DNA from 2 places in the Kitasatospora sp. NBC_00315 genome. Region 1 is predicted to be linked to the other one. Evidence: predicted binding sites of a transcription regulator. Region 1 holds the regulator's gene; the other holds the start of a gene.
The links. The regulator HspR, encoded in region 1, represses chaperone genes until heat shock. The targets are predictions, from matches to a motif close to TTGAGNNNNNNNNNCTCAA.
Positions count from the first base shown of each region.

Region 2: lon (endopeptidase La) is a predicted target of HspR. The motif match lies at 5,193-5,211, and genes of this name have one in related genera.

Region 1 covers NZ_CP108025.1:4,291,823-4,306,827, forward strand. The annotation lists gene dnaK (molecular chaperone DnaK) at 453-2,300, shown strand; gene grpE (nucleotide exchange factor GrpE) at 2,297-2,917, shown strand; gene dnaJ (molecular chaperone DnaJ) at 3,056-4,213, shown strand; gene OG823_RS17515 (heat shock protein transcriptional repressor HspR) at 4,220-4,729, shown strand; gene OG823_RS17520 (hypothetical protein) at 4,983-6,008, shown strand; gene OG823_RS17525 (hypothetical protein) at 6,017-6,214, opposite strand; gene OG823_RS17530 (hypothetical protein) at 6,622-7,248, shown strand; gene OG823_RS17535 (LuxR family transcriptional regulator) at 7,531-8,508, opposite strand; gene OG823_RS17540 (YciI family protein) at 10,004-10,432, shown strand; gene OG823_RS17545 (RNA polymerase sigma factor) at 10,524-12,053, shown strand; gene OG823_RS17550 (response regulator) at 12,227-12,880, opposite strand; gene OG823_RS17555 (sensor histidine kinase) at 12,877-14,097, opposite strand; gene OG823_RS17560 (heme-binding protein) at 14,472-15,005, shown strand, end outside.
Region 2 covers NZ_CP108025.1:3,142,960-3,157,964, forward strand. The annotation lists gene OG823_RS12535 (ROK family protein) at 1-312, opposite strand, end outside; gene OG823_RS12540 (GtrA family protein) at 342-869, opposite strand; gene OG823_RS12545 (hypothetical protein) at 993-2,435, opposite strand; gene lon (endopeptidase La) at 2,777-5,170, opposite strand; gene OG823_RS12555 (rhomboid-like protein) at 5,317-6,114, opposite strand; gene OG823_RS12560 (response regulator transcription factor) at 6,604-7,341, shown strand; gene OG823_RS12565 (sensor histidine kinase) at 7,441-8,592, shown strand; gene OG823_RS12570 (multifunctional oxoglutarate decarboxylase/oxoglutarate dehydrogenase thiamine pyrophosphate-binding subunit/dihydrolipoyllysine-residue succinyltransferase subunit) at 8,996-12,751, shown strand; gene OG823_RS12575 (protein kinase) at 12,989-14,917, shown strand; gene OG823_RS12580 (DUF6104 family protein) at 14,970-15,005, shown strand, end outside.

The DNA of each region.
Region 1 (15,005 bases):
TGTTGGGTGGGCTCGGCTCGCCTCCGGGGCGCTTCGGTCCGGCGCCGACGGTCGTCGCTCCCGCGGTCGCTTCGCTCCCTTCCTCGCTCTCTCCCTTTCGGCACCGGCGCGCCCCTTCGGCTCGCTCGCGGGCTGTGGGGGCTCGGCTCACCTCCGGGGCGCTCTGGTCCGGTGCCGACGGTCGTCGCTCCCGCGGTCGCTTCGCTCCCTTCCTCGCTCTCTCCCTTTCGGCACCGGCGCGCCCCTTCGGCTCGCTCGCGGGCTGTGGGGGCTCGGCTGGTCCGGGGTTGGGGTCGGGGTCGGGGTCGGGGGCTGGGGCGCTGGTCGGGGGGCTTCGGGGAGGAGGCGGCGCAGCAAAGTTGAGTGGTGTCCACTCAACGCTGTTGACGGTGAGCATCTCGTCATGCATGCTTGAGCCTGTAAAGCTCAACTCTTCCGTGGAGGTATTTACGATGGCACGCGCGGTCGGTATCGACCTCGGCACGACGAACTCGGTCGTCAGCGTTCTGGAGGGTGGCGAGCCCACCGTCATCACGAACGCCGAGGGCGCTCGGACCACGCCGTCCGTCGTCGCCTTCGCCAAGAACGGCGAGGTGCTCGTCGGCGAGGTCGCCAAGCGCCAGGCGGTCACCAACGTCGACCGGACCATCCGTTCGGTCAAGCGTCACATGGGGACCGGGTGGAAGGTCAACCTGGACGGCAAGGACTTCAACCCCCAGCAGATCAGCGCCTTCATCCTGCAGAAGCTCAAGCGGGATGCCGAGGCCTACCTGGGCGAGACGGTCACCGACGCCGTCATCACCGTCCCGGCGTACTTCTCCGACTCGGAGCGCCAGGCCACCAAGGAGGCCGGTGAGATCGCGGGCCTCAACGTCCTGCGCATCGTCAACGAGCCCACCGCGGCCGCCCTGGCCTACGGCCTGGACAAGGACGACCAGACCATCCTGGTCTTCGACCTCGGCGGCGGCACCTTCGACGTCTCCCTGCTGGAGATCGGCGACGGGGTCGTCGAGGTGAAGGCCACCAACGGTGACAACCACCTCGGTGGTGACGACTGGGACCAGAAGGTCGTCGACCACCTGGTGAAGGTCTTCCAGTCCGGTCACGGCGTCGACCTCTCCAAGGACAAGATGGCGCTCCAGCGCCTGCGCGAGGCCGCCGAGAAGGCGAAGATCGAGCTGTCCTCGTCCTCCGAGACGTCGATCAACCTGCCCTACATCACGGCCTCCGCCGAGGGCCCGCTGCACCTGGACGAGAAGCTCACCCGGGCCCAGTTCCAGCAGCTGACCGCCGACCTGCTGGAGCGCTGCAAGACGCCGTTCCACAACGTCATCAAGGACGCGGGCATCTCGCTCTCCGAGATCGACCACGTCGTCCTGGTCGGTGGCTCGACCCGTATGCCGGCCGTCGCCGAGCTCGTCAAGGAGATGACCGGCGGTCAGGACGCCAACAAGGGCGTGAACCCGGACGAGGTCGTCGCCATCGGCGCCGCCCTGCAGGCCGGTGTCCTGAAGGGCGAGGTCAAGGACGTCCTGCTGCTCGACGTCACCCCGCTGTCCCTGGGTATCGAGACCAAGGGCGGCATCATGACCAAGCTGATCGAGCGCAACACCACGATCCCGACCAAGCGCTCCGAGATCTTCACCACGGCCGAGGACAACCAGCCGTCCGTGCAGATCCAGGTCTACCAGGGCGAGCGCGAGATCGCCTCGTACAACAAGAAGCTCGGCATGTTCGAGCTGACCGGCCTGCCCCCGGCCCCCCGTGGCCTGCCGCAGATCGAGGTCACCTTCGACATCGACGCCAACGGCATCATGCACGTCGGCGCGAAGGACCTCGGCACCGGCAAGGAGCAGCGGATGACCGTCACCGGTGGCTCCGCGCTGCCGAAGGACGACATCGAGCGCATGATGCGCGAGGCCGAGCAGTACGCCGAGGAGGACCACAAGCGTCGCGAGTCGGTCGAGACCCGCAACCAGGCCGAGCAGCTCGTCTACTCGACCGAGAAGTTCATCGCGGACAACGCCGACAAGCTCCCGGCCGACGTCAAGACCGAGGTCGAGACCGCCATCGGCGAGCTCAAGGACGCCCTCAAGGGTGAGGACATCGCGGCCATCCGCGAGGCCACCGAGAAGGTCTCCACCACCGCCCAGAAGCTCGGCACGGCGCTCTACGCCAACGCCGACGCCTCCGGTGCCGCCGCTGCCGGTGACGGCGCGTCGGCCGGTGCGGCCCCCGAGGACGACGTGGTCGACGCCGAGATCGTCGACGACGAGAAGCCCAAGGGTGGTGCGGCATGACGGAGAAGCCGCAGGGCGCTGAGCCCGGCGACGACTCCACCGCCGAGGAGGCTGTCCTGAAGGCCGCCGAAGAGGCTGTCTCGGGCGACAACACCTCGGAGGAGCTCGCCGCTGCCAAGCGTGAGCTGGCCGAGCGCACTGGTGACCTCCAGCGCCTCCAGGCCGAGTACCAGAACTACCGCAAGCGGGTCGAGCGGGATCGGATGACGGTCCGTGAGATCGCGGTCTCCAACATCCTGGAAAGCCTGATCCCGGTCCTGGACGACATCGGCCGGGCCCGCGAGCACGGCGAGGTGACGGGTGGCTTCAAGTCCGTCTCCGACAGCCTGGAGACGGTCGTCGCCAAGCTGGGCCTGCAGCAGTTCGGCAAGGAGGGCGAGCCCTTCGACCCGACGATCCACGAGGCGCTGATGCACAGCTACTCGTCGGACGTCACGGAGGACACCTGCGTGCAGATCCTCCAGCCGGGCTACCGGATCGGCGAGCGGATCATCCGCCCGGCGATGGTCGCGGTGGCGGAGCCCCAGCCGGGCACCCAGACCACGGCCGCCCCGGACGACGCCGACAAGGCGGAGGACGGCGACGCCGACAAGGCTGACGGTGGCGCGGAAAGCTGACACCCTGTGCGCTGCGGGGTCGTACGTCGTCCAGTACGGCGAACGGCTCCGCAGCGCCGTATCCGCCGACGGTTCCGATACCGTCGGCAGCGGATCCACTGAGCACGGATCTATTGACTCTGGGAGGTGGCGGCAGCCATGAGCGGCAAGGACTACGTGGAAAAGGACTACTACAAGGTCCTCGGCGTGCCCAAGGACGCCACCTCGGCGGAGATCAAGAAGACCTACCGCAAGCTGGCCCGCGAGTTCCACCCCGACGCCAACAAGGGCGACGTCAAGGCCGAGGACCGCTTCAAGGACATCTCCGAGGCCTATGACGTCCTGTCGGACGACAAGCGCCGCAAGGAGTACGACGAGGCCCGCACCCTCTTCGCCAACGGCGGCTACCGCTCCGGCGGCCCCGGCGGCGGCAACTACAGCTTCGACTTCGGCGACCTCTTCACCGGCACCCAGGGCCCCCAGGGCGGCGGTGGCGGCGGGATCGGCGACGTGTTCGGCGGCCTCTTCGGCCGGGGCGGCCGGCAGGCCCAGCCGCGCCGGGGTGCCGACGTCGAGACCGAGGTCACCCTCAGTTTCGAGGAGGCGGTGGACGGCGCGACCGTGCCGCTGCGGATGACCAGTCAGGCCCCCTGCCGTAGCTGCAGCGGTACCGGTGCCCGGGCCGGCACCACCCCGCGGGTCTGTCCGACCTGTGTCGGGGCCGGCACCGTCAGCCGTGGCCAGGGCGCCTTCGCGCTCTCCGAGCCCTGCCGGGACTGCCGGGGCCGAGGCATGATCGTCGACGACCCGTGCGCCGACTGCCACGGCAGCGGACGCGCCAGCTCCGCCCGCACCATGCAGGTCCGGATCCCGGCCGGCGTCCAGGACGCGCAGCGGATCCGGCTCAAGGGCAAGGGCGCGCAGGGCGAACGCGGCGGCCAGCCGGGCGACCTCTTCGTCCTCGTGCACGTCGACCCGCACCCGGTCTTCGGGCGCAAGGGCGACAACCTGACGGTGGCGGTGCCGGTGTCCTTCCCCGAAGCGGCGCTGGGCGGCACCATCGAGGTGCCGACACTCAAGGGCCCGTCGGTGAAGCTCAGACTGCCCGCGGGGAGTGCCAACGGCCTCACGCTGCGGGCTCGTGGAAAGGGCGCCACCCGCAAGGACGGCACCCGCGGGGACCTGCTGGTCACCGTGGAGGTCGTGGTACCGCAGCACGTCACCGGCGACGCGCTGTCGGCCCTGGAGCAGTACCGCGAGGCCACCGCCTCGGACGACCCGCGAGCCGACCTCTTCCGGGCGGCGGAGGGAGCGTGACCCGACATGAACCGTGACTCGATCGGTGTCGGCCTCGGCGACGGCCTCCCCGGAGGCCCCCGCCCCGGCCGTGCCACCCGCAACCCGGCGGGCGTGCCCGCGTACGTGCTGACCGAGGACACCCCGGTCTACGTCATCTCGGTCGCCGCCGAGCTGTCCGGGCTGCACCCGCAGACCCTGCGCCAGTACGACCGCCTCGGCCTGGTCTGCCCCGACCGTACGGCCGGCCGTGGCCGCCGCTACTCGGCCCGGGACATCCAGCAGCTGCGCGAGGTCCAGCGGCTCTCCCAGGACGAGGGCATCAACCTGGCGGGAATCAAGCGGATCATCGAGTTGGAGAACCAGGTCGCCGCGCTGCAGTCGCGCATCACCGAACTGGCCGACTCCCTGGAGGGCGCCGCCAGCGCGCTCCAGCAGCGGGAGGCCGCCGTGCACGCCTCCTACCGGCGTGACCTGGTGCCCTACCAGCAGGTCACGCAGTCGAGCGCGCTGGTGGTGTGGCGCCCGAAGCGCTAGTTCCCGTTTTTCGTATGACGACGCCGTGCGGCCCGGGATCCTTCCGGCCGCACGGCGTCGTCACGGAAAAAGCCTGCCCCCCGGACAGGGGGTGTCCATCGGCCCGCCGACGTGGCAGTCTGCCTCCCGCACCATCTCCCGCCGGATCCCTGTGCGATGCTCGGTCCCCCTGTGCCACAGTTGCGGCTTAGGATCGTGCAGGACTCGCTACCGGACCGGGAGCAAAGGTTCGGTCAGAGGCAAGGAGCCGCGCATGGGTGGGGCTGAGGAGCCGGGTCTCACAGCCAGCGGCCTCGGCCGCCTGTCGCCCGAAGCCCGCGCTCTGTACAAGGCCGCCGTGCAGGCACACGGTCGGCTGATTCCCGCCGAGGGCGATGTCAACGAGGACGGCCATCTGCGCGAACTGGTCGACATCGGCCTGCTCGTGCCCGACGTGGAGGATCCCGGCACGCTGATCGCCGTCGATCCGAAACTGCTCTCCGCCGGGCTCAGCGCGGCCTGGCAGCGCAGGGCCCTGGAGCTGCTGAGCCGGGCGGTCGCGCTGCCGGCGGACTTCCAGGAGCTCAGCCAGGCGTACGGCCAGGTAGGCAGGGGTTCCGAGGCCGGTGGGCCGGTGGAGCACCTGCACGGCAAGACCGAGATCAACCAGCGGCTGGCCGAGCTGATGGAGAGCAGCGCCAAGGAGGTGCTGAGCGCCCAGCCCGGAGGCGGTGCCCGTTCCTTCCCGACCGCGGCGGCGATCGCGCTCGACGTCGGCATGCTCCGGCGCGGTGTGTCCCGGCGGACGATCTACCAGCCGAGCACCCGTTACTCGGCGCCGACCCGTGAATACGTCGCCGCGATGACCGAGGCGGGCGGTGAGGTCCGCACTCTTGCCGAGCCCTTTACCCGCATGATCGTCGTCGACCGCGCCACGGCGATCATCCCGATCAGCGGGGACACCGAGCGGGCGGCGTTCATCCGGGACGAAGCCGTGATCGGCTTCTTCGTCAGCCTCTTCGAGAGCTGCTGGGAGCGGGCCATCCCATTTCAGGGGGGTCACGAGGTGCCGCCCGAGGTGCTCTCCAGATTGCGGGAGAACATTCTCCGAATGATGTTGCAGGGCGTCGGGCACCGTGTGATCGCGCGCAACCTCGGGCTCAGTGAGCGCACGCTGGCGAGGCACATCGCGGACCTGCGTGAGGAGTACGCCGCAGAGACGCTCTTCCAGCTCGGCTGGAAGCTGTCGGAGAGTCATCGTGCGCTGCCGTTGTTCGGCAGCGACGACGACTCCGAATAATCCGGGCCTCAGGTCCAGATCACGTCGGCCATCGTGGTGACGGTGGCCTTGCCTGCCACAGGGGGCGCTGCCGGTGCGGTTGCCGGCTGGGCCTGGGAGCCTTCGGCGCGGGTCCAGATCACATCAGCGTGAACCGGACCCGAACTCAAGAGGACCGCCGCGCCGGCGAGTATGACCGATGCCACGAAACGGCGCGCGTTGCGCACGAGGACCACTTCCCATCAGACGAAGCTGCTCTCGGCTCGTTCGACCTTGTTCGAGCCACTGGGCCGATTATGGTGCACAACCACGGGCATGTCAGTGACGCACTCGTCTCACCTGTTCGAGGGCGTGCTCACTCTTCCAGGATCGGGGTATCGATCGGGCGTGTTCGGCGTGTCATCTAACTGCCTGGCAGTGAGATGACACCACGTGCCAGTGGACTCGTCACCGCGCCCGGGGACACGATCAGTGCACCGACCGATCGTTGAGCGACGAAGCGTCAGCAATCGTCATGCGCACTTCATCTTTTCCATGTTAAACCATGCCCTGTCAACCCCTGAGCATGTTCCGAACAGCCGCTTCGCCCACTGGGATATGGCACTCACCCGGTCGGCCTTTCGACGGAGTCGACATGAATGAGCCCTACCAGCGCGACCACGCCGGCCATGCCCCCGAGGGCCGGCGAGCACGCGTGTTCCTCGCCGCGCCGCTGATGCGACTGACCGGGCCGGCGGACAGCGTGGTGACCCTGGCCAGCCGCACCCGCCTCACGACGCTCCGCTCCACGCTCCTGCGCAGCGGCGCCGCCGTCTACAGCGCGCACCACAGCGACGCCTGGACGGTGGCCGGCCGGGTGCCGGAGCCCCGGGTCCCGTCGGACTTCCGCGCGCTGCAGACCGCCGACCTCGTCTTCGCGTACGTCGGTGCCCCGCTCAGCGCCGGCGTCAGCCTGGAGCTCGGCTGGGCCTCGGCGCTGCGCAAGCCGGTCGTCCTGCTGGTGGACGAGGCGATCACGCACAACCCGCTGATCGCCACCATCGAGCAGGTCGCCCCGGTGCTGCCGCTCGTCTTCGACGACACCTGGTCGCAGGAGGCCCTGCGGCACACCGTCGAGACGGCACTCGACTGGGCCGGCATGGCGCTGTCGCTGCGTGAGGGCTTCTGGACCGCGCCCGGCGAGCAGTTCACCATTCCGCGCCAGCAGCCGCCGGCCGTCGGCCCGTTCGACTTCTGGACCACCGGCGCCGCGACCGGCTGACGCCCGCACCGGCCGTTCGCCGGGCTCCCCCCGGGCTCCCCGCACCCGACCGTCCCCCTGCCGCTCCCGTTCGGCCGGCGTACCGCCCGGGCCCCGGCCCCCGCCGCGCCCGCCACGAACGCCGTACCGCCCTCGCCCGCACCCCCGGGCGTCGCCGTGGTCCCTCGGCCGCCGGTGACGGCCGGTCCGGCGAGCAGCTCGCACCGGACGGGGACACGGCGTGTCCACCCGCGAGAGCGGAGCAGGAAGCCCGCCGCCCCGTGGCTGCCGGGGTGGTGGCGTTCAGTCACCGCGGCCCCCGCGCATCTGCCAGCCCAGCTGGAAGAGGGTCTGGGCGCCGTGGCGCTCGCGCAGGCGGGAGATGTGGCCGGCCACGGTGCGCTCGCTGAGGCCCATCCGGGTGGCGACGGCGCGCTGGGTGAGGCCGGAGGCCAGCAGGCGGCCGACGCGATCGGCGGCGTGGTGGGCGGAGCCCTTCACCCCGGCCGTGTCCCATTCGACGGTCTCGGCGCGGGTCCAGTCGCGTTCGAACACGCCGACCAGGAAGGCGACCGCGGCGGGATCGGTCACGAAGGACGCCCGGGTGTGGTCGTCGGCCGCCGGGATGACCGCCACCGTACGGTCGAAGATGATCATCCGGTGGAACGCCTCGTCCAGGACGCGGACCTGAGCCCCCTGTGCGGTGACGCGCGAGGCGTAGGCCACCACCGCGGGCTCGGCGAGCACCGAGGGCTGGTAGAGCGTGCGCAGGGCCCGTCCGCGGCCGAGCAGGGCGAGATCCTGCCGGGTGGCGATCTCCATGGCCGCCGCCGGCCGGTGGCCGGGCTGGACGGTGAGCACTTCCTCGGTGCAGTCCGACAGCAGCTGGGTGATCCGGTGGCGGATGTGGGTGTGCCCCTCGATGAGTTCGGAGCTGCCCGGCTGGTCGAGCCGGCGCGGCACCGCGTCATAGGCCCGGGTGAGGCCGTCCAGGGCGCTGGGGAGGCTCTCGGCGCGGACCAGGAGGCGGGTGGCCTCCGTGCGGAGTTCGGCGCCCAGACGGTCGCTGACGGCCCGCGGGCTGACGGCCGTGTAGGAGGCGTCCATCGAGTTCGGCATCACCAGGCCGACGTCCACCAGCTGGCGCAGTGCCGCCTCGTCGGACTCCGTCACCGCCGTGGCCGGCAGTCGCCCGCCCTCGGCCAGGATCGCCAGGTACAGCTGCCGGGCCGTTTCGTCGGGCGTGTCGGTGCCCGGATCGGCGGTCGGATCCGCAGTCACCTCGAACACTCCCTGCCGGATGTACCTCAACGTTCGATCATGATCGCAGCAGTGGCGCCGGGGCGCGATCGCGGTCGCTGCGCCGGCGGCCCCCGAGCGCCCGGGACATGCGGTCGCACGTCCCGCACCCGGGAGCCCGCCGGTGCACACCAGTGCCACAGGCGCTTCCGGTGAGGCGGAGCAGCAACGCCTCACCGGCTCCGGTTCGGTCGGCCATCACCACACATGGCCTCCCGCCGGCGCTCTCCCCCCTGTGCGCCGGCACGGACGTACCGGGCGCACCCACGTGAAGAGCAAGTCGCCGGCTTCAGGCTGCGGTTGCCTGGACGACCTGGCGTGAACCCAGCCTCACAGTGTGTCGGCCGGTGAACAAGTGGCGTCCGATTGCATGTTTCCGCAAGTGCAGGAACTTGCAGGCGGCCGACGCGGCTTCCAGGTGCGCAATTCGCCGAATTTCAGCCCATTCCGTTGGTGGGTCCCCGGGGAGTGTCCGCCGACCAAACGGTCATTCGGTGCGGCGGGGCACGACCGACATCATCACCCCCCCTGTCGGAAATCCGCTCCGATCCGGTGTTCCGGCATCCGATTTCCCGCCGTCCGCCGACCGGGCGGGAGGGGCCGGTGCGAGTGGGCCGGGGAGGGCGGCGGCGCCGCGGTCCGGAGTGTCGCCGACCGACGGCGGCCGGGATATTCGGTCGCCCGGCCGGATATCCCGGCGGAAAGGGCGGAGGGCGAAAAGCCGTGGCGGCGCCCAGGGGCCGCCACGGCCCCCGGGCGGGGCGGGAGCAGGGCGCCGGCGCCCCGCGCGGCCGCCGGGCCGGGTCGGGGGCGGCCGGGCCCGGCGGAAGTCCGGCGGCCGGAAGGACTCCCATGGGGCGCCCGGCTCCGAGGGTGCGGAGGAAAAGCGAGAATGTATCGGCGATGTGCAGAAATGGTGTCCGCCCAAGACTTCGAGGGTCCGCCCGGGCATTCACCACGAGGCTGTGCGGACCGGTCGCCCGCAGCGTTTCGGGTGCTGTCGAATATCGTTCGACCGAAGGCTCTCCGAGCCCCTGCCGGAGAACGGCTCCCTCGAATCGGCCGTGCGCCGATTCGAGGGAGCCGGCGCGCCCGCTCGGAACGGGTTCGGTGATGACGGACTTCCCATACCGGGCCGCTGCCGTCGACGGATTCGGTACCGCGGACCGTTCCGGGGCCGGTGGCCGGTTTCCGACGGACCGTTTCCGACGGACCGCCCGCGGGCCCCGCGGGCCCGCCGGTGTTCCGGGCCCGCCCGCCCGCGCTCCCGCCCGTGCTCCCGTCCGCGCTCCCGGCCCGTGACCCGGCTCGACCCCGTCACCCGTTCGGGGGAGGCCGGGGGCGACCGTCGCAACGGACGCCCCGGTGGTGTCGATGTCGCCGGCCCCCGTTCGACGTTCCGGGTAGAGGCCGGCAACGGCCGGACGCGCCGTCCGGACGCCCCGGCGGCGGACCCGGAGACCTACGGAGACACGTCATGCGATTCATGGTGCTGGTCAGGGCGGACGAGCGGAGCGAGGCGGGCGTGCTCCCGGCCGAGGACATGACCGACGCGATGGACAGGTACAACGACGAACTGGTCAGGGCGGGCGTCCTGCTCGCCGGCGAGGGGCTCCGACCGAGCACCGAGGGCGCCCGGGTCACCTTCTCGGGCGGCCGGGCCACCGTCACCGAAGGTCCGTTCGCCGAGGCCGGGGAGCTGATCGCGGGCTACTGGCTGATCGAGGTGTCGTCGAAGGCGGAGGCCGTCCAGTGGGCCACCCGGATCCCGTTCGAGGACGGCGCGGTGGAGTTGCGCAGGGTCTTCGACGCGACGGACCACCCGGCCGGGACCGTCCTGCCCGGGACAGCCGGGAAGGAGCGGACACCGCGCGAGGAGCGGCCGCGGAACGCGCCGCAGGCGTAGCGGTCCACGCCGCCGCGGTGGCGGGCGGGCCGGGGAGGCGGGCGCGTCGGTGGTTGTCCCCGGCCGGGCCGAGCTGCTCTGATGGGTGGCCGTGACATCCTCCGAGGACAGCCCGCCAGGCCCGCCCCCGACCGCCGGCGCCGGGCACGCGGACGCGGACGCGGACGCGGACGCCGGGCAAGGGGACGCGGACGGGGCCGCCGGGCAAGGGGACGCGGCCGCCGACGCCGGACGCGCGATCGACGCGGTCTGGCGGATCGAGTCGGCACGGCTGATCGCCGGTCTGGCCCGGATCGTGCGCGACGTCGGCCTGGCCGAGGAACTGGCCCAGGACGCACTGGTCGCCGCACTGGAGCAGTGGCCGCACTCGGGTGTGCCGCGCAACCCCGGTGCCTGGCTGATGGCCACCGCGAAGCACCGGGCGGTGGACAGCCTGCGGCGCAAGGACGTGCTCCGCCGCAAGATCGACGAACTCGGCCACCGGCTCACGGTCGAGGGGGAGGGCGCGGGGACCGGATCGGAGCTCGACGAGGCTCTCGACCGGATGGAGGACGACATCGGGGACGACCTGCTGCGGCTGGTGTTCACCGCCTGTCACCCCGTGCTGTCCACCGAGGCCAGGGTGGCGCTCACTCTGCGCCTGCTCGGCGGCCTGACCACCAAGGAGATCGCCCGCGCCTTCCTCACCCCCGAGTCGACCGTGGCGCAGCGGATCGTCCGGGCCAAGCGGACCCTGGCCGACGCGAAGGTCCCGTTCGAGGTTCCGAAGGGCGACGAACTCGCGGTCCGGCTGGCCTCGGTGCTCGAGGTGCTCTACCTGATCTTCAACGAGGGGTACGCCGCGACGACCGGGGACGACTGGATGCGGCCGGCGCTCTGCGCGGAGGCACTGCGGCTCGGCCGCGTGCTGGCCGAACTCGCCCCGGGGGAGCCGGAGGTGCACGGGCTGGTCGCTCTGATGGAGATCCAGGCGTCGCGTACGGGCGCGCGGACCGGCCCGTCCGGTGAGCCCGTACTGCTGCTCGACCAGGACCGCGGTCACTGGGACCACGTCCTGATCAGGCGTGGCCTCGCGGCTCTTGAGCGCGCCGAACGGGCCGCCGCGGAGCCGGCCACCGGCTCGGAGCCGGCCACGGGTTCGGGCGGGGCGCCGGACGTAGGGCCGGACGTAGGGCCGGACGAGGGCGCGGGCGGCCCTCCGCGCCCGCCGGGGCCCTACCGGCTGCAGGCCGGGATCGCGGCCTGTCACGCCCGGGCGCGCACCGCACAGGAGACGGACTGGGTGCGCATCGCGGCGCTCTACGCGGCTCTCGCGCGGGTCGTGCCGTCCCCGGTCGTGGAGCTGAACCGGGCGGTCGCGCTGTCGATGGCGTTCGGCCCGGCCGCCGGGCTGGCGCTGGTGGACGAGCTGGTCTCCGAGCCGGTGCTCAAGGACTACCACCTGTTGCCGAGCGTGCGCGGTGACCTGCTGGCCAAGCTGGGCCGCCACGCGGAGGCGTACGCGGAGCTCTCCCGCGCGGCCGGGCTGACCCGTAACGAGCGCGAGCGCGCACTGCTGCTGGCGCGTGCGGAGGCGAGTGCGGCAGCGGCACGCGGCGGCGCCGTGCCGGGAGGGGGTTGACCGGCGCGCGGAGCGGTCCCCCCGCGCCCGCTCCGCGCGTTCCCGCCGGGAACGCACCGGAGCGGTTCCCGCCGCCAACCTAACAAACCGCATGGTTGGTATGTCAACGGGGGCAGGTGAGGCGCCGTGTGCCCGCGTACGCCCACGCGGCGCGCGTCGGTGGTCGGTCGTGTTCAGCGGATCAGTCGGCGCTCCTTGGCCGCGGCGACCGCGCCGGCCCGGGTGTCGACGCCCAACTTCTCGTAGATCCGCCCCAGATGGGTCTTCACGGTGGCCTCGCTGATGAACAGGGCCCGGGCGATCTCCCGGTTGCCGAGGCCCTGGGCGAGCTGTCCGAGGATCTCCCCCTCGCGTTCGGTGAGCTGCGGCGCCGGGGTGCGCATCTGCGCCATCACCCGGGAGGCGACCGGTGGCGACAGCGTGGTGCGGCCCGCGGCGGCGGCGTGCACGGCGGCGAACAGCTCCTCCGGCCGCTCGGCCTTGAGCAGGTAGCCGGTCGCGCCGGCGCCGATGGCACGGGTGATGTCGGCGTCCGTGTCGTAGGTGGTGAGCACGAGGACGTACGGCGCGCCGGGAGCGCCGCTGATCCGTCGGGTCGCCTCCACCCCGTCGATCCCGTCACCCAGTTGAAGGTCCATCAGGACGACCTGCGGCCGCAGTCGGGCGGCCAGCGCGACGGCCTCCTCGCCGCTGCCCGCCTCGCCGACCACCTCGATGTCGCCGGCGCTGGCGAGCAGGGCGAGCAGACCGGCACGCACCACGGCGTGGTCGTCGCAGACCAGCAGGCGTACCGGCGTCGGCGCGGGCGGGCGGACGGGCGGGGTCACGGTGCCTCCACGGGGATCGCGGCGGAGACGACGCTGCCCTCGCCGGGGGTGCTCTCGATGGTCAGGGTGCCGCCGAGCTGACGCAGCCGGGCTCGCATCGCCGGGAGTCCGTGGCCCCGGCCGGTCTCCGGCGCGGATCCTCCCGCGATGTCCGGACCGGCGGCGCGGCCGGTCTCCGAACCGGTGGGTCCGCCGGCCGGGAACCCCCGTCCGTCGTCGGCGATGTCGAGCACGACCTGGTCGCCGAGGAAGGAGAGGGTCAGCGCCGCCGTGGTCGCACCGGAGTGTTCCCGGACGTTCGCGAGCGCGCCCTGGGCGATCCGCAGCAGGGCCGACCGGACGGGGGCCCCGAGCGGTACGGGCGCGCCGTCCAGGTGGAAGCGGACGGCCAGCCCGCTCTCGGCGCACTCGCGGGCGGCCAGCGCGTCCAGGGCCTGGTCGAGGCTGCTGCCGTCGGCGAGTTCGGCGGGGGCGAGGTCGTGCACGAAGCGGCGCGCCTCGGCGAGATTGCGGGCGGCCACCGCGCCGGCGGTGCGGACGTGCGCGCGGGCCGTCGCGGGGTCGGTTTCCCAGGTGCGGTCGGCGGCCTGGAGCAGCATCCGCTGACTGGAGAGGCCCTGCGCGAGGGTGTCGTGGATCTCCATGGCGAGCCGGCCGCGCTCGGCGAGCATGCCCTCGCGCCGTTCGGTGGCGGCGAGTTCGCGCCGGGTGCGGACCAGGTCGTCGATCAGCGCCTGCTGCCGGGCGGTCTGCCGTTCCATGTACAGGAAGACGGCGGTGGCCAGCGCGGCCACGGCGGGTGGCAGCAGGACCAGGCCGGGATCCACGTCGTCGGCGAGTCTGGCCTGCGCCAGCACCACGAGCGCGGTGAGCGCGGCGACCAGCGGGATCGCCGCCCGGGCGGGCAGCACCCGCAGCGCGGTGTAGACGAGCGGGACGGCGCACCAGGCGAAGCTCGGTGCCAGCAGCACCAGGACCACCCAGAGCACCGTCACCGCAGCCAGCGGGGCCCGCGCGGTGCGCCCGGCGATCCGCGGGCCGACCAGTTGGACGAGGGCGAGCGTGGCGCTCAGGCCGAGCACCCACGGCGCCCTCGGGCTGCCGGGGTGATGGGAGAGGTAGCGGGTCAGCGAGACGGCGAGCAGCACCACCAGGACGGTGTCGAGCACGGCCGCCAGCCGGCCCGCGTCCGGGTCGGGGCGGCGGGGCTGCTGCACCGGATCCTCCTCGTGCTCGGTCGGTTCGTGGGCCGGGTCTGCGAGCCGGCTTCGTGGGCCGGCTGTGCGCGCCGGCTCTGTGGTCGTTCGCGCGCCTTTGTCCGAGAGGGCCGCGGGCGTCGCCCGGGGGAGCGGGGGCCCGCTCTTCGGCGGTCCGGGCGCCCTCGCCGGCACCCTGCCCGACCTGCGGCGACACCACGATCCTGACGCGCGGGGCCCGGTTGCGCATCAACCGATCGGCTGACCCGGCCGTCCTCCATCATGCCTGCGCCGACGGGCCGGACCGCCGACCCGGCCCGCCCGGATCCGGGCCGAGGATCGAAGCAGGGCAGGGGCCGCAGCGGCTCCGCCACCGATCCACCAGGAGTGGGACCATGAAGAAGACCAGCGTGCGCACCCGGGTACTGACCGGCGCCGTCGCCGTCGCCGCCCTCGGAGCGGCCGGCCTCGGTGCCGTCTCCGCCAGTGCGGCCCCGAGCCCCTCCCCGGCGGCGCCCGCCGCGGTCGACGCCGAGCCCCAGAACAAGAGCCTCGTCCAGTCCACCGGCCTCAGCATCGAGGCCGCCACCAGGGCCGCTCAGGCCGCCCTGGACGCTGCCGGGAAGGACGGCCGGCACGTCTCGGTCGCGGTGGTCGACCGGGACGGCGTCACCCGGGTGCTGCTCAAGGGGGACGGCGCGGGCCCGCAGTCCCCGGAGTCCGCCGAGCGCAAGGCGTTCACCGCCGTCTCCTGGAACGCCCCTACCTCCGAGCTGGCGAAGCGCCTCGCGCAGGCCCCCGCCCTGAAGGACATCCCCGGCACGCTGTTCCTCGCGGGCGGCGCCCCGGTGCAGTCCAAGGGGGCCCCGATCGCGGCGATCGGCGTCGCGGGGGCCCCGAGCGGTGACCTGGACGAGCAGTTCGCCCAG
Region 2 (15,005 bases), 1.1 Mb from region 1:
GCAGGCCGCCAGGTGCTGGACGCCGATCTCGGCCCCGAGGCCGCCGGGTCCGTCCGGGGCCAGCCCCAGTGCGGTGCCGGGCCGGCCGACCCTCCCGCTCGGGGTGGCCTGGCCCGCCTCGGTGAGCAGCCCGGCGGTCAGCAGCTCCTCGGCGAGCGAGGAGACCGCCGCGCGGGTCAGTCCGGTGGCCGCGGCGACCTCGGCGCGCGATCGGGGGCCCTCGGCGATCTGCCCGAGCACCAGGGCCAGGTTCGCCCGCCTCATGCCCTGCTGGCTGGCCGGGCCGGAATTGCGGGTGTCCGTCTCACGCATCGCTCGCCGCCTCTCTCACACCAAGGATCTCAGGCCCGGGAGACCGGCTCGGGGCGGCCCTCGGCCACCGGCTCGGGGTCGGCCACCGGCACGAACACCCAGCGCCGCATCGCCCAGTAGCGGAACACCATGGCCACCAGGGTGCCGACGAGCAGGCCGCTGACGAAGTCCGCGGCCTCCTGGGTGAACGCGCTGACGTCGGGCTCGCGGAGGTCCAGCAGGTAGCGCGAGACGATCAGCGGCACGTCGTTGACCAGGATCGCGACGGCACTGACCAGGAGGAACAGGACCGCCTCGCGCTGCCTGCCGTTCGCCCGGAAGGACCACTGGCGGTTCAGCACGTACGAGACGACGGTCGCGACCACGGTGGCGACGGTCAGGGCCACCACCGGCTTGTGCTCCAGCACGGTGAGCTTGAGCGAGAGGTTGACCATCATGGTCAGGACGAAGCAGGTGCTCCCGACCAGCAGGAACTTCACCGGCGTCCGGTGCTTCACCAGGAACGGACGCATCCGGGCCGGCACTCGGGCCAGGACGCGCTGGGTGGGGGACGGCATCCCCGCAGTGTCCCACGACGACCGGCCGCCGCCGGCCCGGTCCGGTCCTCGCTCGGCCTGGCCCGCGCCCCGGCCCAGCTCCGGGACGGGGCGCGGGGCGGCGGCCGCCGCCGGCCCGGTCCGCTACGGCGCGGTGACCCGCAGGACTCCGGTGGTGGTGCCCTGGTAGACGACTCCGCCGGGAGCGATGGAGCCGACCATCTGCAGGGTGTCGAAGAGGGAGGTGGCGCCGACGTACGCGGTGCGCACCGTGGCGCCCGTCCGCGGGTCGATCTCCGCGTAGAAGTAGGGGTCGGTGATCGAGGTGAGGTCGGTGAACGGGATGACGGGCAGGCGCAGGAAGGTGTGGATCAGGCCGTCGGCCGTGGACAGCCGGGGTACCGCGGCCGAGCGGGTCCTGGTGTCCCACACCGGGTCGCAGCCCGATCCGTCGGCGCGGACGTCCACCCGGGTGAGGCCGCCCACGAAGTCGGCGGAGGCCGGCACGGCGGGGCCCGCGTCGTCCGGAAGCTTCGGGTACGGGTAGCCGTAGGTACTGGCGACGAGGACGGTGTCACCCACCGCGACGGGCGAGTTCTCACTGCCGCTGCCGCCCGCCTTCAGGACCGGTACCGAGCAGACCGGTACGCCGGTGTCGGCCCGGTAGACCAGCAGGTGCACGGTCGGTGCGGCGTTGTCGACCACGGTGACGTAGTCGGTGCCGGTGCGCGGTCCGAAGAAGGTCGGGGTGGAGCCGGTGCCCCAGCTGAGCTGGCCCGGCTTGCGGCCCGGCCCCCGGTCGTACGGCTGCCGCCAGGCGACCGCGGGGGCTCCGTCGGCGCCGGCGGTGAGCAGGTAGGTCGCGTGGGTGGTGGCGACGGCGGTGCCGCCGGGGGCGGTGGAGATGCTGTTGGCGATCTTCTCCCCGGCGGGCAGCGCCAGGGTCCGGACGACGCCGGTGCGGTCGTCCGCGGTGCCGACCACGCCGCCGCCGGTGGCGAACCAGACCCGGCCCTGCCAGTCGGGCGAGACCCCGGTGACGGCGTCACCGTCCGGGACGGCGCCGGCCAGCGGGAGCCGGCTGTCGACGTACAGCTGCCAGTGGCCGGCCGCGTCGCGGCGGTGGCCGATCCGCAGCAGGTCGCGGTCGCCGTCGACGGCGACCAGGCGGTCCCGGTCGTCCAGGTAGGCGTACACGCCGCCGAGCAGCGAGCCCTTGGCGATCGGCAGCTCGGCGAGCGAGCGGCCGTCGGCGGGGTCGAGCAGGTGGACGGTGGGGACCAGCCCGAAGATCGTGGTGCAGAGCGCGACCGGGAAGCCGTCCGCGCCGACCAGGACGGTCGGGCAGGCGGACCGGAGCGCGATCCGGTCCGAGGTGAGCGGGCCGGGCGGGGGGCCGGGCAGCGCGGTGGCGTCCGAGGATCCGGTGTCGCCGTGCATGGTGGCGGTGCCGTCGGGGCCCGCGTACGGGTTGTGCGGTGGCAGCGGGCCGAAGGCGGGCACGGCCTGCGCCGGCGCGGCGCCGGCCAGTGCGAGCAGGGCGGCGGCGGAGAGTACGGCGGCGCGTGCGGGCAGCGTGAAGCGCATGGGATTCCCGTCCTGGGATGCGGTGGGCCCCTCCGGGGAGGCCGGGGAGGGAGGACAGCGGTGCGCACCACCCGGACGCTCTCCCCTGGCCGGGGAGCCCAGGCCGTGCCTGGGACAGGTAGGACCCGGACACGGCCGGGCGGGTCACCGCGCTGGGTCACAGAGCGCGGCGACAGATCGCGGAACACGCGCGGGCCAGGTCGACGTCGAGTCGACGGCTCAGGTGGGCGTGGCGATCCATGGCCCCATGCTGCTGGAGTGACGACGTGTCTCACAAGGGCGTCCCAGCATGCGGGCGCGCCCGACGGGACGTCATCTCCCGTCGGGCGCGCCCGGATGCGTCAGGCCGACACCAGCACCCCGGCCGGCTCCAGCGCCAGGCGCAGCACCTCCCGGACGTCGGCCACCGGGTGGACGGTGAGCCGCTCCAGCACCTCGGCCGGGACGTCGTCGAGGTCCGGCTCGTTGCGCTTGGGGATGATCACGGTGGTGATCCCGGCCCGGTCGGCGGCGAGCAGCTTCTGCTTCACCCCGCCGATCGGCAGCACCCGGCCGGTCAGTGAGACCTCACCGGTCATCGCCACGTCGGTGCGGACCTTGCGCCCGGAGAGCAGCGAGGCCAGCGCGGTGGTCATGGTGACACCGGCGCTCGGTCCGTCCTTGGGGACGGCTCCGGCCGGAACGTGCAGGTGTATGCCGCGGTCGCGCAGCGAGGTGACCGGCAGTTCCAGCTCGGCGCCGCGCGAACGCAGGTAGGAGAGCGCGATGTGCGCGGACTCCTTCATCACGTCGCCCAGCTGCCCGGTGAGGGTCAGCCCGGTGCCGCCGGTCTCGGCGTCGGCGAGCGAGGCCTCGATGTAGAGGACGTCGCCGCCCGCGCCGGTGACCGCGAGCCCGGTCGCCACACCGGGGACGGCGGTGCGCCGCTCGGCCGGCTCCTGGGCGGCCTCCGGGGTGTGGTGCGGGCGGCCGATCAGGGCGCGCAGGTCATCGGCCCCGATCGCGGCGGGCAGCTCGCGCTCGCCCAGCTCGCTCTGTGCGGCGACCTTGCGCAGCACCCGGGCGATCGAGCGCTCCAGGTCACGGACGCCCGCCTCCCTGGTGTACTCGCCCGCCAGCAGGCGCAGCGCCCGCTCGTCGACCTCGGCGTCCCCGCCCGCCAGGCCCGCCTTCTCCAGCTGGCGCGGGAGCAGGTGGTCGCGGGCGATGACGACCTTCTCGTCCTCGGTGTAGCCGTCGAGGCGGACCAGCTCCATCCGGTCGAGCAGCGGCCCGGGGATGGCCTCCAGCACGTTGGCGGTGGCGAGGAAGACCACGTCGGAGAGGTCGAGCTCGACCTCCAGGTAGTGGTCGCGGAAGGTGTGGTTCTGCGCCGGGTCGAGGACTTCGAGCAGGGCGGCGGCCGGGTCGCCCCGGTAGTCGGAGCCGACCTTGTCGATCTCGTCGAGCAGGACGACCGGGTTCATCGAACCGGCCTCCTTGATCGCCCGCACCACCCGGCCGGGCAGCGCGCCGACGTAGGTGCGGCGGTGGCCGCGGATCTCCGCCTCGTCCCGCACGCCGCCGAGCGCGACCCGCACGAAGCTGCGGCCCATCGCCCGGGCCACCGATTCGCCGAGCGAGGTCTTTCCGACTCCGGGCGGTCCCACCAGCGCCAGCACCGCGCCGCCGCGGCGACCGCCGATCTGCCCCAGGCCCCGGTCGGCCCGGCGCTTGCGCACGGCCAGGTACTCGACGATCCGGTCCTTGACGTCGGCGAGGCCGGCGTGGTCGGCGTCCAGCACGGCGCGGGCGCCGGCGATGTCGTAGGCGTCCTCGGAGCGCTCGTTCCAGGGCAGCTCCAGGACGGTGTCCAGCCAGGTGCGGATCCAGCTGCCCTCGGGCGACTGGTCGGAGGAGCGCTCCAGCTTGTCGACCTCCTTGAGGGCCGCCTCGCGGACCTTCTCCGGCAGGTCGGCGGCCTCGACGCGGGCACGGTAGTCGCCCTCCTCGTCGGCCGGGTCCCCGTTCAGCTCGGCCAGCTCCTTGCGGACGGCCTCCAGCTGGCGGCGGAGCAGGAACTCCTTCTGCTGCTTGGCGACGCCCTCCTCGACGTCCTTGCGGATGGTGTCGTTGACCTCCTCCTCCGCGAGGTGCTCGCGCAGCAGGCTCAGCGCGTACTCCAGGCGCGCGACCTGGTCGGCCTCCAGCAGCACCTTGAGCTTCTGCTCGGCGGTGGCGAACGGCGCGTAGCCGATGTTGTCGGCGAGCTCGCCGACGCCCTCGATCTGGGCGACCCGGTCGACGATCTGCCAGGCGCCGCGCTTGCGCAGCCACTGGGTGGAGACGGCCTTGTACTCCTTGACCAGCTCGGCGGCCCGGCCGCTCGGCGGGGCCGCGAGCGCGGACTCGCGGAACGGCGTGGTCTCCACCCAGAGCGCCGCGCCGGGGCCGGTGGTGCCGACGCCGATCCGGACCCGGCGTACGGCCCGCACCAGCGCGGCCGGATCGCCGTCGGCCAGCCGGCCGACCTGCTCGACGGTGGCGAGGGTGCCCACCGCCGCGTACGAGCCGTCCACCCGGGGCACCAGCAGGACCTGCGGCTTGGCGGTGCCGGTGGCGGCGGCTCGGGCGGCTTCGACGGCGGCGCGGACCTCGGTGTCGGACAGGTCCAGCGGGACGACCATCCCGGGCAGCACGACGTCGTCGTCGAGCGGCAGGACGGGCAGGGTGAGCGGTGTGGACGACGATGCCATGATCTCTCCCCAGTCAGTGAAGTTGAGCTGACCTGACTAAGGTTTCCGGAAGCCGGGATGTTCCCCGGCCGGTGTTCGCCCGCAGCGAAAGGGCAAGAACCGGCCGCCGGGACGGTGGGCGCGGTGGGCCGGGGCCCGCCGGCGCGCTACACCCGGTCGAGCGCGGCCCGCCGACGGGCGCCCTCGGCCGGCTGCGGCTCGCGCCCGGGCGCACGGCGGCCGGGCCACCCGGCGCGGGGCGCGCGCTCCCGGCCCCGACGGCCCGGCCTGCGGCTCAGCCACCACCCGAGCGCGAGGCCGGTCAGCAGAGCCGTCGGATGCCCCACCCCGGTGACCAGATCCCGGTCGGTGACCACCTGCTCGGTGACCAGGAGCACCGCGCCGCCCAGCGCGAGCAGCCGGCCGACCCGCGGCAGCAGCGCGGCCAGCGCCCCCAGGCTGGCCAGGACGCCGTAGCTGACCCCTATGTCCAGGAGGTCCATCGCGTCGGCGCCCAGCTGCCCGGTCGCGACCGCGAGGAGCACCACGCCCTGCGAGAGCAGGGTGGCCACCACGTGCCCGGCGGCGAACACCCCGAGGGCCCTGGCCGGGCCGACCCGACGCTCCAGCGGCGCCACCGTGAAGGCGAAGGCCCACAGGTAGGGCATCCAGACCGGGCCCGCCACCCAGAGACCGCTGAGCAGCAGCACCCTGAGCGGGTGGTGGAGCAGATGGTGACCGTCGGTGCTGGAGAACTCCTGGAGGCGGTGCACCAGCGCGGGATCGGCCAGCCGGCCGAGGAGCGTGGTGGCGGCGAGGACGGCGAGATAGCCGAGCGCGAAGGGGTTGCGCCGGGGCGTCGGCACCCGGCGCAGGACCCAGGCGCACAGCCCCGTGCGCAGGCCGAACCGGAGCGCGCCGTAGGGCGGCCCGGGGCGCGCGGCGCCCTCGCGTGCGCCTGCCATGGCACCTCCGTCCGTGCTTGTCGTGCTCACGTTACGTCGAGGATCTGGGAGCCCGCTGAGAACAAGTCGTGAAGATCGCGCGCATGGCACCCGGAAGCCGACCGACATGGTCCGGACCATCCCTCTGTTCACGTACGAGCAGGGGCGCTCCTTCGGAGTGTGCCACCGGCTTGGGTGCATACGCACCGCTACGGGGGAAATTTTCGCCGGGTAAGGTATCGGCCCGTGCCAACTCCCGAACGGGCCGTGTCCCGGCCCCGAGGGTTGGCCCGGGGGCCGGAAATGCCCGGCCCACCTGCCGGGAGAGGCCCGCTGTCCGTACGCTGCCACATGTGCGGGAGAGGTGCGCAGTCCACACCTGCGAGCCTGTCCGTACACATCGTGCAGGGACGGCGGACCCGGCACAGTCCACGACGGAACAAGACTACGAGCGGAGCCCGCCGTCCCCCCGGACGGCCGGCCCGCAGCCCTGGGGGCGGTGGCGTGACCGTGACAGAAATTCAGCAGGACACCGGCAACACCGGCGGTGCGGTGAGCAGCCAGCGCAGAGTGCTGGTGGTGGAGGACGAGCCCACGATCGCCGAGTCGATCGCGGCCCGGCTGGGCGCGGAGGGCTTCAAGGTCGCCGTGGCCCACGACGGCCCGGGAGCCGTGGACGGCTTCCACACCTGGCAGCCCGACCTCGTCGTGCTCGACGTGATGCTGCCCGGCTTCGACGGCCTGGAGGTGTGCCGCCGGATCCAGGCACAGCGCCCGGTCCCGGTCCTGATGCTGACCGCCCGCGACGACGAGACGGACCTCCTGGTCGGTCTCGGGGTCGGCGCGGACGACTACATGACCAAGCCGTTCTCCATGCGCGAGCTGGCCGCCCGGGTCAACGTGCTGCTGCGCCGCGTCGAGCGCGCCCAGCAGGCCGCCCGGACGCCCACGCTCGGCAGCCTGCGCTTCGGCGAACTGGAGATCGACCACGTCCAGCGGCGGGTCCGGCTGGCCTCGGGAGACGTCCACCTGACGCCCACCGAGTTCGACCTGCTCGCCTGCCTGGCGGCCCAGCCGCGCGCGGTGCTCACCCGCGAACAGCTGCTCGCCGAGGTCTGGGACTGGACCGACGCCTCCGGCACCCGCACCGTGGACAGCCACGTGAAGGCGCTGCGCCGCAAGATCGGCGCGAGCTGGATCCGCACGGTGCACGGTGTCGGTTACGCGCTGGAGGCACCGGTCGCCTAGCGACCGGGCAGCAGCGGCATGGGCCACCGGGGGGCCCACTGCCGTGCACGGCGAAGCCGTGCCGCCACGGGGAATTCGTGGGGACCAGGCAGAGGACACATGACCTTTCCACAGCAGCGCAACGGGGACGGCAGCGCCGCCACGTCCGGGAGCACGAGCACCCGGCCGCCGAATCTTGCCGCCCGGGCGGCCCGCCGCGTCTGGGCCGACATCCGCCCGCTCGACCCGGTGCGCTCGATCAAGGGCAAGCTGACCCTGCTGGTGATCGTCTCGGTCTTCCTGGCCAGCGGCATGGTCGTGGTGGCCATCCGCTCGGAGACCCAGATCCGGATCATCATGATCTTCTCGATGATCGCCTCCCTGCTCTTCATGCAGTTCCTCGCGCACGGGCTGACGGCCCCGCTGCGCGACATGACCCTCGCCGCCCGCGAGATGGCCGGCGGCGACTACAGCCGCCGGGTCGAGGTGTCCTCACGGGACGAGATCGGCGAGCTGGCGGCGACCTTCAACAAGATGGCCGCCGACCTGGAGGCCTCCGACCGGCACCGCCGTGAGCTGGTCGCCAACGTCTCGCACGAGCTGCGCACGCCGATCGCCGCGCTGCGCGCCGTGCTGGAGAACGTGGTCGACGGCGTCGTGCAGCCCAATCCGGCCACCCTCGGCGCCGCGCTGGAGCAGACCGAGCGGCTCGGCCGCCTGGTCACCCACCTGCTGGACCTCTCCAAGCTGGACGACGGCGTCGTCCCGCTGGACGCCCGCCCGTTCGAGGTCCAGCCGTTCCTGGCCGGAGTGCTGCGCGGCGTGACGGTGGACGGCGCGACCGCCGGCGGGGCGTTCTCCCGGCGCGGGGACGTCCGCCTGGTGCTGGAGGTGGACCCGGCCGGGCTGAGCGGGACGGCCGACCCGGAGCGGCTGCACCAGGTGGTCGCCAACCTGGTGGACAACGCGTGCAAGCACTCCCCCGCCGGCGGGACCGTGACGGTCCGCGCGCGGCCCTCCGGCATCCCGGGCGGCCTGCTGCTCGAGGTGGAGGACGAGGGCCCGGGCATCCCGGTGCAGGACCGCAGCCGGGTGTTCGAGCGGTTCGGCCGCAGCGGCACGGCCACCGCGCAGGGTCCCGGCAGTGACGGCGGAACCGGCCTCGGGCTGGCGATCGCCCGCTGGGCGGTCGACCTTCACGGCGGTGAGATCGCGGTCGCCGAGGCCGCCCGGGGCTGCCGGATCGAGGTCCGGCTGCCCGGCCCCCGCTAGAGCACGTCCGCCAGGACCGGGCCGCCCGCGGCCCGGTCCTCCGCGGTTCCGCCCGGGTCAGCGCCCGCGGCCTGCGGCGGCCCGGCGACACACCGCCATGGCACCATCGGGACAAATGTCACAGAATTGGGACATAGCAACGCCACTGCCCCGACGTCCGCGATCCGAGACGCTCAGTGGCCAAGATTTGTCCGCTTTTAGCAGGATAAGAGCACTGATCGGACCCGATCACTTCCCCCTGACTCAGAACTTCTAACGTACATTTTCAGCCAAACCGCAGGTCGGGACTGTGATCTGGGTGACGCCTGGCCTCTGGGGACTGCGCGATGCCTGGTCAGGGGCGTAGCCTTAATCACCGCTGTCCAACCATCCCTTAAGGAAGCGGAAGAGGGCGGTTGCCGCCGTGTCGCCACAGTCCCCTGAAACCCCCAACAGCTCGGCCCCACGCACCACGACGAAGCCTTCGGGCTTCGGCCCCAATGAGTGGCTCGTCGACGAGATCTACCAGCAGTACCTCCAGGACCCGACCTCGGTCGACCGAGCCTGGTGGGACTTTTTCGCCGACTACAAGCCCGGTACCGAGGTGACTCCAGTGACCCAGGCCGCGACCCAGGTCGGCCCCACGCCGACCCCCGTTGCCGCCCCTGCCCCTGCTGCCGCTCCTGCGGCGCCCGCGCCCGCTGCCCCCGCCACCCCGGCGCCCGTGCAGCAGGCCCCCGCGCCTCTCGCCGCAGCACCGGCCGCCCCGCCGGCCCCGAAGGCCGCGGCCCCCGCCGCGGCTCCGGCGCAGGCCGAGGGCCCCGAGTTCGTGCCGCTGCGCGGCCCGGCGAAGGCCGTGGCGACGAACATGGACGCCTCGCTGGAGGTGCCGACGGCGACGTCGGTGCGGGCGGTGCCCGCGAAGCTGTTGATCGACAACCGCATCGTCATCAACAACCACCTGCAGCGCGCCCGCGGCGGCAAGGTCTCCTTCACGCACCTGATCGGCTACGCGCTGGTGCAGGCCGTCAAGGCCAGCCCGGGGATGAACCACAGCTACCAGATCAAGGACGGCAAGCCGTTCCTGGTCAAGCCCGAGCACGTCAACCTGGGCCTGGCCATCGACCTGGTCAAGCCCAACGGTGACCGCCAGCTCGTCGTCGCCGCCATCAAGAAGGCCGACACCCTCGACTTCTTCGGCTTCTGGCAGGCCTACGAGGACATCGTGCGCCGGGCCCGCGCCAACAAGCTGACCATGGACGACTTCACCGGCGTCACGGTCTCCCTCACCAACCCCGGCGGCATCGGCACCGTCCACTCCGTGCCCCGCCTGATGCAGAACCAGGGCACCATCGTCGGCGTCGGCGCCATGGAGTACCCCGCCGAGTTCCAGGGCTCCTCCCCGGACACCCTGGCCAAGCTGGGCATCTCCAAGATCATGACGCTCACCTCGACCTACGACCACCGCGTCATCCAGGGCGCCGCCTCCGGCGAGTTCCTGCGCACCATCCACCAGCTCCTGCTGGGCGAGCACGGCTTCTACGACGAGATCTTCGAGTCGCTGCGCATCCCCTACGAGCCGGTCCGCTGGGCCACCGACGTCGCCGCCACCCACGACGACGAGGTCAACAAGACCGCCCGCGTCATCGAGCTCATCCACTCCTACCGGGTCCGCGGCCACCTCATGGCCGACACCGACCCGCTGGAGTACAAGCAGCGCAAGCACCCCGACCTCGACGTCGTCGAGCACGGCCTCACCCTGTGGGACCTGGAGCGCGAGTTCGCCGTCGGCGGCTTCGGCGACCAGAAGATGATGAAGCTCCGCGACATCCTCGGCCTGCTGCGCGCCTCGTACTGCCGCACGGTCGGCATCGAGTACATGCACATCCAGGACCCGAAGCAGCGCAAGTGGCTGCAGGGACGCCTGGAGAAGCCGTACACCAAGCCCGAGCGCGAGGAGCAGCTGCGGATCCTGCGCCGGCTGAACTCCGCCGAGGCGTTCGAGACCTTCCTGCAGACGAAGTACGTGGGGCAGAAGCGCTTCTCGCTGGAGGGCGGGGAATCGCTCATCCCGCTGCTGGACGCGACGATCGACGCCGCCGCCGAGCACCGTCTGGACGAGGCCGTCATCGGCATGGCCCACCGCGGGCGCCTGAACGTGCTGGCGAACATCGTCGGCAAGCCGTACGGCAAGATCTTCGGTGAGTTCGAGGGCAACCTCGACCCGAAGTCGATGCACGGCTCCGGCGACGTCAAGTACCACCTGGGCTCCGAGGGCACCTTCACCGGTCTGGACGGCGAGACCATCAAGGTGTCGCTGGCCGCGAACCCCTCGCACCTGGAGACGGTCGACCCGGTCGTCGAGGGCATCGCCCGGGCCAAGCAGGACGTCCTGGACCAGGGCGGCACCACCTTCCCCGTGCTGCCGATCCAGATCCACGGTGACGCGGCGTTCGCGGGCCAGGGCGTGGTCGCCGAGACGCTGAACATGTCGCAGCTGCGCGGCTACCGCACCGGCGGCACCGTGCACGTCGTGGTCAACAACCAGGTCGGCTTCACCGCCGCCCCGGCCTCCTCCCGCTCCTCGATGTACTGCACCGACGTGGCCCGGATGATCGAGGCGCCGATCTTCCACGTCAACGGCGACGACCCGGAGGCCGTGGTCCGCGTCGCGCGCCTGGCCTTCGAGTTCCGCCAGGAGTTCCACAAGGACGTCGTGATCGACCTCATCTGCTACCGCCGCCGCGGTCACAACGAGGCCGACAACCCCTCCTTCACCCAGCCGCTGATGTACGACCTGATCGACGCCAAGCGCTCGGTGCGCAAGCTCTACACCGAGGGCCTGATCGGCCGCGGCGACATCACCATGGAAGAGGCCGAGCAGGCCCTGCAGGACTTCCAGGGCCAGCTGGAGAAGGTCTTCTCCGAGGTCCGCGACGCCGCGCAGACGCCGGTCGCCGCGGCCAACGGCAAGCCGCAGGCCGATTTCCCGGTCAACATCCAGACCGCCATCTCCCAGGAGATGGTGAAGCGGATCGCGGCCTCCCAGGTCAACCTGCCGGACTGGCTGACCGTCCATCCGCGCCTGCTGCCGCAGCTGCAGCGCCGCGCGGCCTCGGTCGAGGACAACACCATCGACTGGGCGATGGGCGAGACCCTCGCCATCGGCTCGCTGCTGATGGAGGGCCACCCCGTCCGCCTCGCCGGACAGGACAGCCGCCGCGGCACCTTCGGCCAGCGCCACGCCGTGCTCATCGACCGGGTCACCGGCGAGGACTACACCCCGCTGCTCTACCTGACCGAGGACCAGGCCCGCTACACCGTCTACGACAGCCTGCTGTCGGAGTACGCGGCGATGGGCTTCGAGTACGGCTACTCGCTGACCCGCCCCAACGCCCTGGTCATGTGGGAGGCGCAGTTCGGCGACTTCGTCAACGGCGCGCAGACCGTCGTCGACGAGTACATCGCCTCCGCCGAGCAGAAGTGGGGCCAGCACTCCGGTGTCACCCTGCTCCTGCCGCACGGCTACGAGGGCCAGGGACCGGACCACTCCTCCGCCCGCCCCGAGCGCTTCCTCCAGCTGTGCGCCCAGAACAACATGACGGTCGCCATGCCGACCCTGCCCTCGAACTACTTCCACCTGCTGCGCTGGCAGGCGCACAACCCGCACCACAAGCCGCTGATCGTCTTCACCCCGAAGTCGATGCTGCGGCTGAAGGCGGCGGCGAGTGCGGCGGACGAGTTCACCACCGGCTCGTTCCGCCCGGTCATCGGTGACACCACCGTGGACCCGGCAGCGGTGCGCAAGGTCGTCATCACCGCGGGCAAGTTCTACTACGACGTGGCCGCGGCCCGCACCGAGCGCGGCGTCACCGACACCGCCATCGTCCGCGTCGAGCGCCTCTACCCGCTGCCCGTCGCCGAGCTCCAGGAGGAACTCGGCAAGTACGGCGAGGACGTCCAGTTCGTCTGGGCCCAGGAGGAGCCCGCCAACCAGGGCGCCTGGCCGTTCATCGCGATGAACCTGGTCGACCACCTCCAGGTGGTCGTCGGCCGCAGCGCCGGCGGCGCACGGCTGCGCCGTGTCGCCCGCACCTCCTCCTCGGCCCCGGCCGTCGGCTCCGCCAAGCGGCACGCCGCCGAGCAGCAGGCCCTGCTGGAGGAGATCTTCACCATCTGACCCCGGTCGGTACCGAAGGGCCCGGCCCCCGCACGCGCTGCGGGGGCCGGGCCCTTCGGCGTCGGCGGGCCGTATTTCGCCGGCATCCCGTCAAAGTCCCAGCTCTGCAACCAAACGACGGACCGCTTGGGGGCGGAGCTGACGGGTCGATAGGTTATGGCGGTCACACTGCCGCGCCGTGCCCGTCACCCGCGCGCGGCGGTCGCCGTACCTCACCGTTTCAGGGGGACCACCCACATGACCGCCGACACGCCCCGGGACGCCGCCGCCCCGCTTGCGCCCGTCTTCCAGCCGCTGCTGCCCGAGGATCCGAGAGAGGTCGGGGGCTACCGGCTGTTCGCCCGGCTGGGTGCGGGCGGGATGGGGCGGGTCTACCTGTCGTACACGCCGGGCGGGCGCCCGGTCGCGCTGAAGGTGGTGCGCCCCGAGTTCGCCGAGGACTTCGAGTTCCGGCGCCGCTTCGCCCAGGAGGTCACCAACGCCCAGCGCATCCACGGGCTCTACACCGCCCAGGTGATCGACTCCGGACTGGACGCCGACGCGCCCTGGCTGGTCACCGCGTACGTGCCCGGCCCCTCCCTGCAGCAGGTGATCCGCGAGCACGGCGCACTGCCGGTGCGTACCGTCCTGTTGCTGATGGGCGGCATCGCGGAGGCACTGCAGGCCATCCACAGCGTCGAGGTGGTGCACCGCGACCTCAAGCCCGCCAACGTGCTGATCGCCGGGGACGGCCCCCGGGTGATCGACTTCGGTATCGCCCGCGCCGCCGACGCCACCGCGCTGACCGGCACCGGCTTCCGGATCGGCTCCCCCGCCTTCATGGCCCCCGAGCAGGCCCAGGGCCGGGCGGTCACCCCCGCCACCGACGTGTTCGCGCTCGGCGCGCTCGCCGCGTACGTCGCGGGCGGCACGCCGCCGTTCGGCGAGGGACCGGAGACCGCCGTGCTCTACCGGGTGGTGCACGAGCCGCCGGTGCTGGACGGGGTGCCGGCCGATCTGCGCCAGCTGCTGCTGCGCTGCCTGGCCAAGTCGCCGGAGGACCGCCCCAGGCCGGCCGAGATCATCGAGATCGCCCGCGACCACCCCGCGGTCGGCGGCCAGCTGCGCTTCGCCGACGACTGGCTGCCCCAGCAGATCAACACCGAGATCACCCGTCGGGCGGACCTCCCGAAGACACCCCCGACGCCGCTGCCCGTCGCGGCGCAGACCCCCGCCCCGCCGACGGCGGCCCCCGCCGTCGCACCGCCGCCGCCCGCCACCCTGCCGGCCTTCACGCCCCCGCCGGCCGCCCCGCCGCAGCCCCGGCAGGGCTTCGTCCCGCCGCCGCTCGGCTCCTACGGGGCGCCGCAGCCCGCTCACGAGGCGCCGACCGGCCCGGTGATCCCCACCCCGCCGACCGTGCAGGTGCACCAGCAGCCGTCCTTCGACACCCCGCCGCCGGCGCCGGTGCTGCCGGACACCGCCGCGGCCTCGTCGCAACCCCGTCGCAAGGGGGTGTCCTGGAAGGTGCTGCTGACCGTCGCTCTGGTGATGGCGGTCGGCGGCACGGCCGGCGGTGTGGCCCTGGTCAAGCAGATGGACAAGGGATCCGGGCCGAGCGACACCGCCGGCGGCGCCGGTCCGCAGTCCACGGCGAGCTCCCCGGCCGCCTCTCCCGCCGAGCACTCCCCGGCGGCGCTGCCCGCCGACGACGGCTCCCCGAGCGCGGACGACGCGGTCGCCTCCGACGACGCCTCGGCCTCCCCCGGCCCGGCCGCCGGGGGCTCGGCCTCGCCGCGCAAGGGCCACTACACCGCGGTCTACACCGACAAGGAGGGGGTCGCGCCGAGCAGCAGCTACAACTTCGACCTGCTCACCGGCAAGGTCGTCTCCAGCGAGGTCTCGCTCTCCTGGGACCTCTCGCCCAGCTACAGCCACTTCAACTGGCCGAGCGGCACGGACGCGTACATCGCCCGGGCCGCGACGCTGAGCCCGGAGGAGTGCTCGGCCGCCATCGACCAGGAGCCGGTGGCCGACCTGAAGTACGACGACCTGCCGCAGGGCAAGTACTTCTGCCTGCGCAACCGCAGCAACCTCAACGTGGTGATCGTCAAGGTGCTCGAACAGGGCAACACCAGCTCCGGCGCGGTCAAGCTCTCGCTCAGCTACTACCGCAACGACGGCTGATCCGCCCGGTCTATCCTGACCTGGTCAGATCCCCACCGGACCGGAGCGCACCGTGTACTTCACCGACCGCGGCATCGAGGAGCTGGCG